One region of the Lacticaseibacillus sp. 22 genome, then DNA from elsewhere that is predicted to be linked to it. Evidence: predicted binding sites of a transcription regulator. Region 1 holds the regulator's gene; the other holds the start of a gene.
The links. The regulator CtsR, encoded in region 1, represses protease genes until heat stress. The targets are predictions, from matches to a motif close to TTGGTCAAAAAAGGTCAAANA.
Positions count from the first base shown of each region.

Region 1 (5,749 bases):
ATGGGTTAATTCGCCCAACGGATTGGTCTGATCCATGAACTGTGACAGCTGGGAACTGCCAAAGAATTCCTTAATTGAAGCCACAACTGGCCGAATATTGATCAATTGCTGCGGTGTAACGGTTGCGGTGTCCTGAATCGACATCCGTTCGCGAACAACCCGTTCCATCCGCGAAAGCCCGATCCGGAACTGATTTTGCAATAATTCACCAACGGAACGAATACGACGATTACCCAAGTGGTCAATATCATCAACCGTACCTAAGCCTTCCTGCAAGTTCAGGAAGTAGTTCATCGATGCCAAAACGTCAGCTGGCAAAATATGCTTAACTTTCTTGCCGATATGCCCATTGCCAATTAAATTAATTTCTTTATCCGGGGTCACCTGTGAGTAAACTTTAATACTCTGCAGCTCAATCGGATCGGTCATCACACCTTGATCAGAAGGTTGATAAGTGGCCGTCTTGAAATCATCCCGATCCAAGTACGGTGCCAGCTTATCCATCACTTGGCGATCCACTTTGGTCCCTTTTTGGGCAACGACTTCACCTGTATCCGGATCAGCCAGTGTTTCCGCTAAAACCTGATTCAATAGCCGGGTCTTCAGGCTCAGCTTCTTGTTCACCTTGTAACGCCCAACAGAGGCTAAGTCATAACGCTTCGGGTCAAAGAAGCGGGCATACAAAAGTGACCGCGATGAATCAGCAGTCTTAGGTTCGCCTGGACGTAGACGTTCATAAATATCCTTCAAGGCTTCATCAGTACGGGAATCATCCGTATTTTTATGCACATCTTTTTCAAGTGTGAGCATCAACGAATCATTGTCCCCGAACATATTGATAATGTCTTGATCGGAGCCAAAGCCCAATGCGCGAACCAATTCGGTCAGAGGAATCTTCCGCGTGCGATCAATCCGGACATACGCAATGTCCTTCGCATCGGTTTCATATTCCAACCATGCCCCACGGTTAGGAATGACAGTCGTGCCATACGTCACCCGTGAGTTCTTATCTGTTTCACTATGGAAGTAAACGCCAGGGGAACGAACCAGCTGGGAAACGATAACCCGTTCTGCCCCGTTGATAATGAACGTTCCTTGTTTCGTCATTAATGGGAAATCACCAAAAAAGACGTCCTGGCTCTTGATTTCGCCAGTTTCATGATTCGTCAAACGTAAGGTTACATGCAATGGTGCGGAGTAGTTCGCATCGTGTTGGCGTGCTTCCTCGACAGTATATTTCGGTTCCAGCAGTTGATAGCCGACAAATTCCAGTGACAGTTTCCCCTGAAAGTCATCGATCGGCATAATATCGTCGAACATTTCTTTAAGACCTTCATCGAGGAACCATTGGTAAGAATTCGTTTGGATCTCGATCAGATTAGGAAGATCCAAAACTTCCTTGATCCGGGCATAAGACCGGCGTGTCCGGTGCTTACCATAATTCACTAAGTGTCCTGCCAAATTATTCACCCCTTGTAAGATTTTCCGGCTTGATGATTGTAAAAATAATGTAAATATTGTTAAATTTACATGACATTGACCATCCCGCAGACATTTTGAGCAAAAAAAAACCAAAAACAGATCGACCTTCAACCAGCCTGCTGTTTTTGCTTTTTTCATTAGTCAGAACGGACAATAGATCGTCCTGACAGCCTGTCCAAACCGAAATGCGATTGGTTTAATAATACGCGTGCGGAGTAACAATGTCAAGCACCTGCTTTTCAAAGTAATGCAATACCAGATAGCATCAAAATCGCGTCCCGCCATCACTGACTGTTTTGGCAAAATAAATCGGTCCCAGAGATAATGCTTCACCTCTAAGACCGATCTTTTTAAGCGTTATTAGTGGAACCTGACATATTTGGGCCTGCTATTGATCATGCCTTGACAGGTTCTTTAGAAGCGCCATTTTCTTTATGCTTATCTTTGTTTTCCTTGACTGTAAACGTCAGCTTGCCTTTTTTAGCGCCGATTTGAATCAAGTCGCCGGTTTTAGCCTGACCCGTCAACAATAGCTCACTGAGTTGGTCTTCAACATCCGTTTGCAAGGCACGGCGGATCGGGCGCGCACCATATTCAGGATCAAATCCAGCCGCGGCAATCGCATCAATCCCGGCTGGCGTAATTTTAACGTCAATTCCTTGATCTTTGATACGACTAAGCACGGTTTTGGTCATAATCTTGACGATCTCATGCAACTCAGCCTTGTTCAAGCTATGGAAGACAACGGTTTCGTCAATTCGATTAAGGAATTCTGGACGGAAGCTCTTTTTCAGTTCAGCCAACATCCGACTCTTCATGGCATTGAAGTCAGCGGTTGGATCTTTTGCACCAAATCCAACTGTCTTATCATCGCGAATGGCAGTTGCTCCGATATTGCTGGTCATAATCAAAATGGTATTCCGAAAATCGACCCGCCGACCCTTAGCATCAGTTAAATAGCCATCGTCCAAGACTTGTAACAAAATGTTGAAGACATCAGGATGCGCCTTTTCGACTTCATCGAGTAAAACGACCGAATATGGCTTGTTGCGAACCTTTTCCGTCAACTGACCGCCTTCGTCATAACCGACATAGCCTGGTGCTGCACCGATTAACCGGCTCGTACTGAATTTCTCCATATACTCGGACATATCGACCCGAATCATGGCGTCCTCGGAACCAAACATCGCTTCTGCCAACGCTTTAGCTAATTCGGTTTTCCCGACGCCGGTTGGTCCCAAGAACATGAAGGAGCCAATCGGTCTGGTCGGATCCTTCAACCCGGAACGAGCACGCCGAATTGCCCGTGCAACTGCTGAAACGGCTTCATCCTGGCCAACAACTCGCTGATGCAGAATCTTCTCGAGATTAACCAACCGTTCGGATTCCTTTTTCTGCAGTTGCGTGACCGGTACGCCGGTCCATTGCGATACAACTTCGGCAACGTCTGCGCCCGTGACCTTGATATCGGTACGAACACCACTTTCATTCACCGGTTCAGGCGTATCGGCAAGTTTAGCCTTGACGCCCGCTTCTTTAGTCCGGATTGTAGCAGCCGTTTCGAAGTCTTGATGATCAATTGCATCTTCTTTGTCGGCAACCAGTTTAGCTAATTCATCCTGAAGTTTATCAGCTTTGGTCTCCACGTTAGCTTTATCAAGGCGAACTTTAGCCGCACTTTCATCGACCAAGTCAATAGCCTTATCCGGAAGAAAACGCGTTGTAATGTAACGTGACGACAACACAACCGCTTCATGCAGCGCTTCATCAGTAATCGTAACGCCATGGTGTGCTTCGTAACGCGGACGCAAGCCTTTCAGAATCTGTTCGGCTTCTTCCTCAGTCGGTTCGTCAACTTGAATTGTTGCAAACCGCCGCTCCAAGGCCGCATCTTTTTCAATGTACTTTTGATATTCGTCTAAAGTCGTGGCGCCGATTAGCTGAAGCTCGCCACGTGCCAATGCCGGTTTCAGAATATTTGAAGCGTCAATCGCCCCTTCAGCACCGCCAGCACCGATCAATGTATGCAATTCATCAATGAATAAAATGACATTGCCATCTTTATAAATCTCATCAATAATTTTCTTCAGCCGATCCTCAAACTCACCACGATACTTAGTGCCTGCAACCAACGAACCCATGTCAAGCATCATCAAGCGTTTGTTCAGCATATCATCCGGCACTTTTCCAGCCACAATCTTTTCAGCGAAGCCTTCTGCAATGGCCGTTTTGCCGACACCGGGTTCACCAATCAAGACCGGGTTGTTCTTAGTGCGCCGCGCCAAGATTTGAATCAAGCGCCGAACTTCTTTGTCGCGACCAACCACCGGATCCATCCGATTTTCGCGCGCCATCTGGGTTAGATCACGGGCGAGGCCATCAAGCGTTGGTGTCCCCTGACCGTCTTGGCGAGCGCCGCCACGTGCCATTGGCCGCCGCTTTGCCGCCGTATCCGCGATGCCCATTTTCTTGAAGACCATCTGACGCGTCTTCGAGAGACTGAGCCCTAAGTTTTGTAAAATCCGCGCAGCTAAAATATCGTCTTCTCGCAATAGTCCCAGCAGAATATGCTCGGTGCCGATTTTTAACGCCCCTAAGCGTTTTGCTTCGTCCCCGGCAAATGCCAGAATTTCCTTGCCTTTTGGTGAGTATGGCAAATAACTATCGCTAGCTTGACTGGCGGCATCAACAGTTCCATATCCTGTGAAGCGCTCGATCTCGTCATGGACATCATTTTCTGTGACCCCTAACTGACGCAGCGTCTTACCAGCGATACCATCCTTTTCCATAACCAAAGCCATAAGCAAGTGTTCCGTGCCAACAGCATGATGATGGAAGTACTTCGCTTGTTCCTGGGCTAAAAGCAACACATTTTTAGCACTAGGGGTAAATAAGTTGTCCATAAGCACGCTCCTTTTTTAAAAAGCCAATTATAAACTGTTTTATCTTTCATACCGCAAACGATCCAAAAATGCAAGAAACAAACGCGATCGTAAGTGTTCTTCTGTTTCTTGATCAAGAATTCCCAAAGTCTCATGATTGATCACGGCTAGCATTAAATTGCCGGACTGTTGGGAAATAAGCCCATTATCAAACAGTTCCTGAAGCAAATCCCGTGCATCGCGTAACCGCAAGCGACTAGGAATGTGCTGGCGCATGATTTGAATGAGATCCTGATCATCTGTCAATTTGACCTTCACGATCCGAATGTAGCCACCGCCGCCACGCTTACTTTCAACAATGTACCCACGTGCCGGTGTAAAACGCGTTTTGATAACATAATTAATTTGCGAAGGAACACAATTAAAGCGCCGTGCAATTTCCGCTCGCCGAATCTCAACAGCCGCTTCCTGTGCCAGTATCGTTTTTAAGTATGTCTCAATAATATCCGAAATATTTTCGCGCTGCATGCCATTCAATCCTTTTTGACTTTGACCAATCTTGACTATTACACATTATACTGGCATCAATGTATTTATACAAATATATGCTTTGAGGTAAACGAAAACAGTGCCGGTTAGAATTCAGAATGTGAGTGGCTGTACACGTTATAGGCGCTGAGTTTACGGTCACCTACACGCAGGCAGCCACCATGACCAATGTTTTTTGGAGAACGAAAAAAGGACCACGATTGTCGTGATCCAAGAATCGGGAAGACAAGATTCGAACTTGCGACCCCTACGTCCCGAACGTAGTGCTCTACCAAGCTGAGCTACTTCCCGGTAAAGCGGAAGACGGGATTCGAACCCGCGACCCCCACCATGGCAAGGTGATGTTCTACCACTGAACTACTTCCGCATACCGAATATGAAATTTGATCAGCGCCACAGCTTCATAGCGACCAATGATGCACCCAGTAGGAGTCGAACCTACAACCTTCTGATTCGTAGTCAGACACTCTATCCAATTGCGCTATGGGTGCTTCAACAAAATGCCGAGGACCGGGATCGAACCGGTACGGTCATCACTGACCGCAGGATTTTAAGTCCTGTGCGTCTGCCAATTCCGCCACCCCGGCATAAAGTGAAAAGCGGAAGACGGGATTCGAACCCGCGACCCCCACCATGGCAAGGTGATGTTCTACCACTGAACTACTTCCGCATATCAAAGCTATTCAATTGTGACCGAGGAGCAGCCTTTAAAACCCGAGCAAATCATGTAAGATACAATGCGGGTGAAGGGACTCGAACCCCCACGGTCAAAAACCACTAGAACCTAAATCTAGCGCGTCTGCCAGTTCCGCCACACCCGCAAAAGGTGGGTTAAA
Region 1 covers NZ_JBVAYD010000037.1:10,409-16,157, forward strand. The annotation lists gene rpoB (DNA-directed RNA polymerase subunit beta) at 1-1,461, opposite strand, end outside; gene ACWP87_RS12750 (ATP-dependent Clp protease ATP-binding subunit) at 1,878-4,385, opposite strand; gene ACWP87_RS12755 (CtsR family transcriptional regulator) at 4,425-4,892, opposite strand; tRNA gene ACWP87_RS12760 (tRNA-Pro) at 5,131-5,204, opposite strand; tRNA gene ACWP87_RS12765 (tRNA-Gly) at 5,209-5,280, opposite strand; tRNA gene ACWP87_RS12770 (tRNA-Arg) at 5,331-5,404, opposite strand; tRNA gene ACWP87_RS12775 (tRNA-Leu) at 5,415-5,500, opposite strand; tRNA gene ACWP87_RS12780 (tRNA-Gly) at 5,512-5,583, opposite strand; tRNA gene ACWP87_RS12785 (tRNA-Leu) at 5,652-5,734, opposite strand.

Region 2 (5,749 bases), on a different contig from region 1:
TAAGCTAGAATATAAGTGGCCTCAAGTGTGATGGCCGGTCTTTGACCATTGCGCCCAAGGTCCTTACACGCAGACTTCTGCGCCGGGGAGCGCGTTATGGAGCGTGAAAGCCACCGACTCACGGATCGCACCGCTGCAAGAGAAAAGTATGAAGCAGTATGAATGACACGCCCGGAATGTTATACTGTATAGAATATGATCACAAAGGAGCCGTTTATGACTGAAAGTTTGGATCTTGTTATTATTACCGGAATGTCTGGCGCAGGTAAGACTGTCGCCATGCAAGCATTTGAGGATTTGGGGTACTTTTGCGTTGATAATATGCCACCTGCACTATTGCCTAAGTTTTGGGAATTGGTGAAAGAATCTGGCAAGATCTCAAAAGTTGCACTTGTCGTGGATCTGCGCAGTCGGGCTTTTTACGATCAAATCATCGATATGCTGGCAAATTTAGATAACAATGCATATGTTCATTCCCGAATTTTATTTTTGGATGCTACCGATGAAGAATTGGTATCCCGTTATAAAGAAACCCGCCGTTCCCATCCCCTGGCAATGGAAGGCCGGTTGATGGATGGCATTAAAAAGGAACGGGTGTTATTAACCGAGCTGCGTAATCGTGCGCAAGTGGTCATTGATACGACCACTTTAAGCCCGCGACAGTTACGCGAAAAAATCTTCCTGAACTTCAAAGAAAATAATAGCCAACCGGCGTTTCATATTGAAGTCATGTCCTTTGGTTTTAAGTACGGCTTACCGATTGATGCCGATATTGTGATGGATGTCCGGTTCTTGCCTAATCCGTTTTATATCAAGGCCTATCGCCCGAAAACCGGCTTGGATCCGGACGTTTATGATTATGTGATGGACAACGAAGACGCGGAAAGTTTTTACAATAAGTTTTACGCTTTGTTGGCCGAAATCATGCCTAAGTATAAGGCTGAAGGGAAAACCAGCGTGACCATTGCTATTGGCTGCACCGGGGGACAACATCGCAGCGTAGCGTTTGCAGAACGTATTGGCAAAGCCTTTTCCGATGCTTATGCGGTTGACATCACACATCGGGACATTAAGAAGCATAAGGAGACGGTGAATCGTTCATGAGTCGTGAAACTAAATTTATTCGGGTTATTCGCGGTCGGCGTCCTAAAGTTGTCGTGATTGGCGGAGGAACTGGCTTACCGGTGATTTTGCATAGTTTACATGAGCAAGATGCCGATGTGACAGCGATTGTGACGGTTGCCGATGATGGCGGTTCGTCAGGGAAGATTCGCAATTATATTAATGTGGTGCCGCCTGGTGATATTCGCAACGTTTTGGTTGCCTTATCGGAATTGCCGAGTTTGTATCTGGACATTTTTCAATATCGCTTTAATACGACTGATGCTTTTTTTGCCGGTCATGCGATTGGAAATTTGATTATTGCGGCTTTGTCAGAGATGAAAGGCGGCATTTTTCCGGCTGTGCAGCAGTTAAGCGAGATGATGCAGGTTGATGGGCATGTCTATCCCGCCAGCAATACGCCGCTGACCTTGAATGCCGAGTTTACTGACGGTACAAGGTTGTCCGGCGAGGCGGAAATAACCGCAGCCGGGAAGAACATTAAGCATATTTCCGTGTCCGAGACTGATCCGGCTAATGGTGAACCCAAAGCCGTCCAAGAAGTGATTGATGCGATCATGGATGCGGATGTGGTCGTGCTGGGACCAGGCAGTCTGTTTACCAGTATCTTGCCCAACTTGATGATTGGTAACCTTGGGGATGCGGTGAAAAAGACCAAGGCAGAAGTGATCTACATTGTTAATATCATGACGCAAAAAGGCGAAACCCAAAACTTTACCGATGCCGATCATGTTCGCGTCTTAAACGAGCAAATGGGGGAGAATTTTGTTGATACGGTGTTGGTCAATATTGAGCCGGTACCGGATAATTATTTGGATCACCAAAAATATAACGAAATTTTGACGCCGGTGAAGCATAATTATCAGGGACTACGGGATATGGGCTGTCGCGTCATTTCAGAAGATTTTTTGAAACTGCGCGATCGTGGCGTTTTCCATGATGGTGATAAGGTGGCCAAGGAGATTTTGAACTTAGCCTTTCAAGTAAGTGCCAAAACGCGGAGGTGAGCGCATGGCAAGCTTTGCCAGTATTGTGAAAAAAGAACTGACGCAACTGGAAGTTCATCCTGAGCATGCTAAGGCGGAGCTGTCGGCATTGATTCGAATGAACGGCAGTCTAACGTTGATGGCACATCGGTTTGTGTTGAACATTCAAACGGAGAATCCCGCCATTGCGCGGCGTATTTATAGTCTGATTCGCCAAGTGTACCATCACGAAGCCAACTTGGTCGTTCATCGAAAAATGAAGCTTAAGAAGAATTACCAATATATTGTTCGATTGACAGAAGGCGTCAATGATATTCTGTCTGACCTGGCTATTTTGGATTCAACCACGATGGCCATTTCAACGACTGTGCCAGCCAGCGTTTTAAAGGAACCACAACGCATGCGCTCGTATTTGCGCGGCGCCTTTTTGGCAAGTGGCTCGGTGAATAACCCGGAAACATCGCGCTATCATCTGGAAATCTATTCATTATATGCCGATCACAACGCAGGTATTTTAAAAATGATGAATCATTTTCATCTGAATGCGCGGACCGTTGAACGTCGCAGCGGCTATATCGTTTATCTAAAAGAAGCGGAAAAGATTGCCGATTTTTTGCAGGTCATTGGCGCTACCAATGCGATGCTTAAATTTGAAGATATTCGCATCGTGCGCGATATGCGGAATTCCGTTAATCGGCTGGTGAATTGCGAAACGGCTAATATGAACAAAACCATTGATGCTGCTCAAAAACAGATCGAGAACATTAATTATCTTAAAGATCATGTCGGTTTAGATAATTTGCCAACTAAATTACGCGAAATTGCAGTGTTGCGGTTGGCGCATCCGGATGTGTCCTTACAAGAATTAGGGGCAATGGTTCCTGGAGGTACGATTTCGAAGTCGGGGGTCAATCATCGGTTGCGCAAGTTGAACCAAATTGCTGAGGGATATCAACAACCAGAAGATGCTTAAGCCGAATCGATCATATAAAACCGTTAATGCCCGATTGACCGGTAAAATAATACCTTTGTTTCCTCAAGATAATCGTGTACAATGTAACCGACACCAAGCGTTATGGTGTGTGTTTTTGTAGGCAAAATATGTGCCGGTTTAGTTTAAATTCACGGACATAACGCCACACATTTTGTCAAAGCAACTTTACTCACGCATGGCAGCGATTGCCGATTATTTTCGACGATATCCGGAATGTTGGATGCGACAAAGTTTGATAGTTTTTGCTTCAATTTTTAGGAGGAAACATCATGGTCAAACCGATTACATTAGATGAACAACTGTGTTTTGCAATTTACAAGGCACAAAAACAATATAACCATTTTTACGCGCAGGCATTGGCACCGTTTAAGCTGACTTATCCGCAATATATCACCCTGTTGTCTTTATATGAACACGGTACGATGTCGGTTAAACAAGTCGGACAAACGCTTGAACTGGACAGTGGTACCTTAACGCCATTGATGAAACGGCTGGAGAAAGACGGTTGGATCAATCGCAAACGCTCAACTGAAGACGAGCGCCGAGTTGATGTGAGCCTGACGAAAAAGGCTTTGGATGCCCGCGATCAGATTTTTGAACATGTTGGCTCGTGCATGAAACTAATGAATCTGCCGCAGTCCGAATATGATCATATTAAATCCGAAGTAGCGCGGGTGGACGAACATTTGAGTGCTATCGCTGATAATGCCTATCCCGAAGCATAAATCTTCCCAATAAGGTCAAAGATTGTGATGAAAATCTTTGACCTTATTTGACTTTAGCAGTATACTTAGCACTGTACTTTAAAGAGTGCTAAAAAACGATTTTTTCAGGAGGTTAGGACATGCTAGTACCTACCGTCGTTGAACAAACTAGTCGTGGCGAACGCGCTTACGACATTTACTCACGTCTATTAAAAGACCGGATTATCATGTTGTCCGGTGAAGTGAACGATCAAATGGCCAACTCTGTCATTGCACAGCTGCTTTTTCTGGATGCTCAGGATTCTGAAAAGGATATCTACCTATACATCAATAGTCCTGGTGGCGTGATCACCAGCGGTCTGGCAATGCTAGATACGATGAACTTCATCAAGTCCGATGTGCAGACCATTGCAATTGGGATGGCGGCATCCATGGCCTCCGTCTTATTGGCTGGTGGCACTAAAGGCAAGCGGTTTGCATTACCGAACTCGACCATTCTGATTCATCAGCCTTCAGGTGGTGCGCAAGGTCAGCAAACCGAAATTGAAATTGCGGCCGAAGAAATTTTGAAGACTCGCAAGAAGATGAACCAGATTTTGGCCGATGCAACTGGTCAAACGGTTGAGCAAATCAAGAAGGACACCGAACGTGATCACTATATGAGCGCGCAGGAAGCCAAAGATTATGGCTTGATTGATGATATTTTGGTCAATAAGAACAACCAAAAGTAAGTTTAAAGCGTTTAAACCCACCGACCTTCATTAGGCGGTGGGTTTTTGTTTGGCATAAAAGCGTTTGTAGGTTTGACAGCAGGGGCCTTTTTGGACGTTGAGCACGTACATTAACGGTGTAAGATTGAGATGTCGGGTTTCTATGTATAATTGTGACATGTTCAGAATTGCTTTCAGGCCAACTCCTTTGTTTATAGGCAGCAACCTATGTAAAGGTATGAATGCTAATGGCCTAAGTCTTGGCATCGCCTCCAAAGTCGTTCATTCCAAAAAAGACTTGCAAAGTTCTGATTGATTGAGTAATATAATTAAGTACTTGCGCGGTTAGTGTAATGGATCGCACGTGAGATTCCGGTTCTCGAAATCCGGGTTCGACTCCCGGGCTGCGCAGAAACCCAGTCAAATGGGAAAAGCTAGGAACAGTAAAAGCCCGCTACGGTGGGCTTTTTGTTTGCCGGAAAAGTAGGGAAAACGAATTTATGTGCAATTTTATGTGCAATGGACCTAAAAAAGCGTCTAAAAAATTGGTTATTGCACATGATTGCACACACATAGCTGAATCGACTATGGTACAAGCAATACGGCGGACACAGTGATTTAAAAACCTAATTGGTAGCGTATGGGTTGCGGCTGACTCAATAATTTGAGCTGGAATTAAACATGGAGTGGGAAGACTGGAAGACTCCTTAATTTAGTGAAATATCTGGTGGCACCCGTTATGCGATTACAAACAGGCTTAGCGGGCTTTGTCAGTAACAAGATAGTTCTTCATGAAAGCCGACCAACAAATACTTAATTTACAAGTGAAAATTGCTCAAAACAGAACATGTCTCGGTGAAAGAAGCGCGTGTTAGGTATATTCGGGAGCCTGAAACAGTCACACAGAAACTGCATGAAAATTTCATTAGAACCCACCCGAAACCTGCGTTATCAAAAGGCCGATTCAGGGTCATCGGGAAAGCTAAAAACCGAACACTTGAAGAATTTTCGAATTAGATGTTCAAACTTAGCGGGTTTTGTGATTACTTTAAGTCGATTTAGGCATCAGACTTGCGATAAAGCGGAACCCCTGCTACAATTGGTTCTGTTGGTAAGGGAAAACAGCAAATGTTGGATTCCTAATTTTTTTCAGCTTGCTGGGTCGGAAAACGACTCGGAGGGACGTGGAATGACCCATTAAAGAAGGACGTGCCTTATGCATACTGAACTTGC
Region 2 covers NZ_JBVAYD010000008.1:85,454-91,202, forward strand. The annotation lists gene rapZ (RNase adapter RapZ) at 217-1,104, shown strand; gene ACWP87_RS05865 (gluconeogenesis factor YvcK family protein) at 1,101-2,129, shown strand; gene whiA (DNA-binding protein WhiA) at 2,134-3,081, shown strand; gene ACWP87_RS05875 (MarR family winged helix-turn-helix transcriptional regulator) at 3,372-3,827, shown strand; gene clpP (ATP-dependent Clp endopeptidase proteolytic subunit ClpP) at 3,947-4,537, shown strand; tRNA gene ACWP87_RS05885 (tRNA-Arg) at 4,856-4,927, shown strand; gene ACWP87_RS05890 (sugar-binding transcriptional regulator) at 5,733-5,749, shown strand, end outside.
Region 2: the regulator CtsR is predicted to act here: its motif matches at 3,862-3,882, upstream of clpP (ATP-dependent Clp endopeptidase proteolytic subunit ClpP).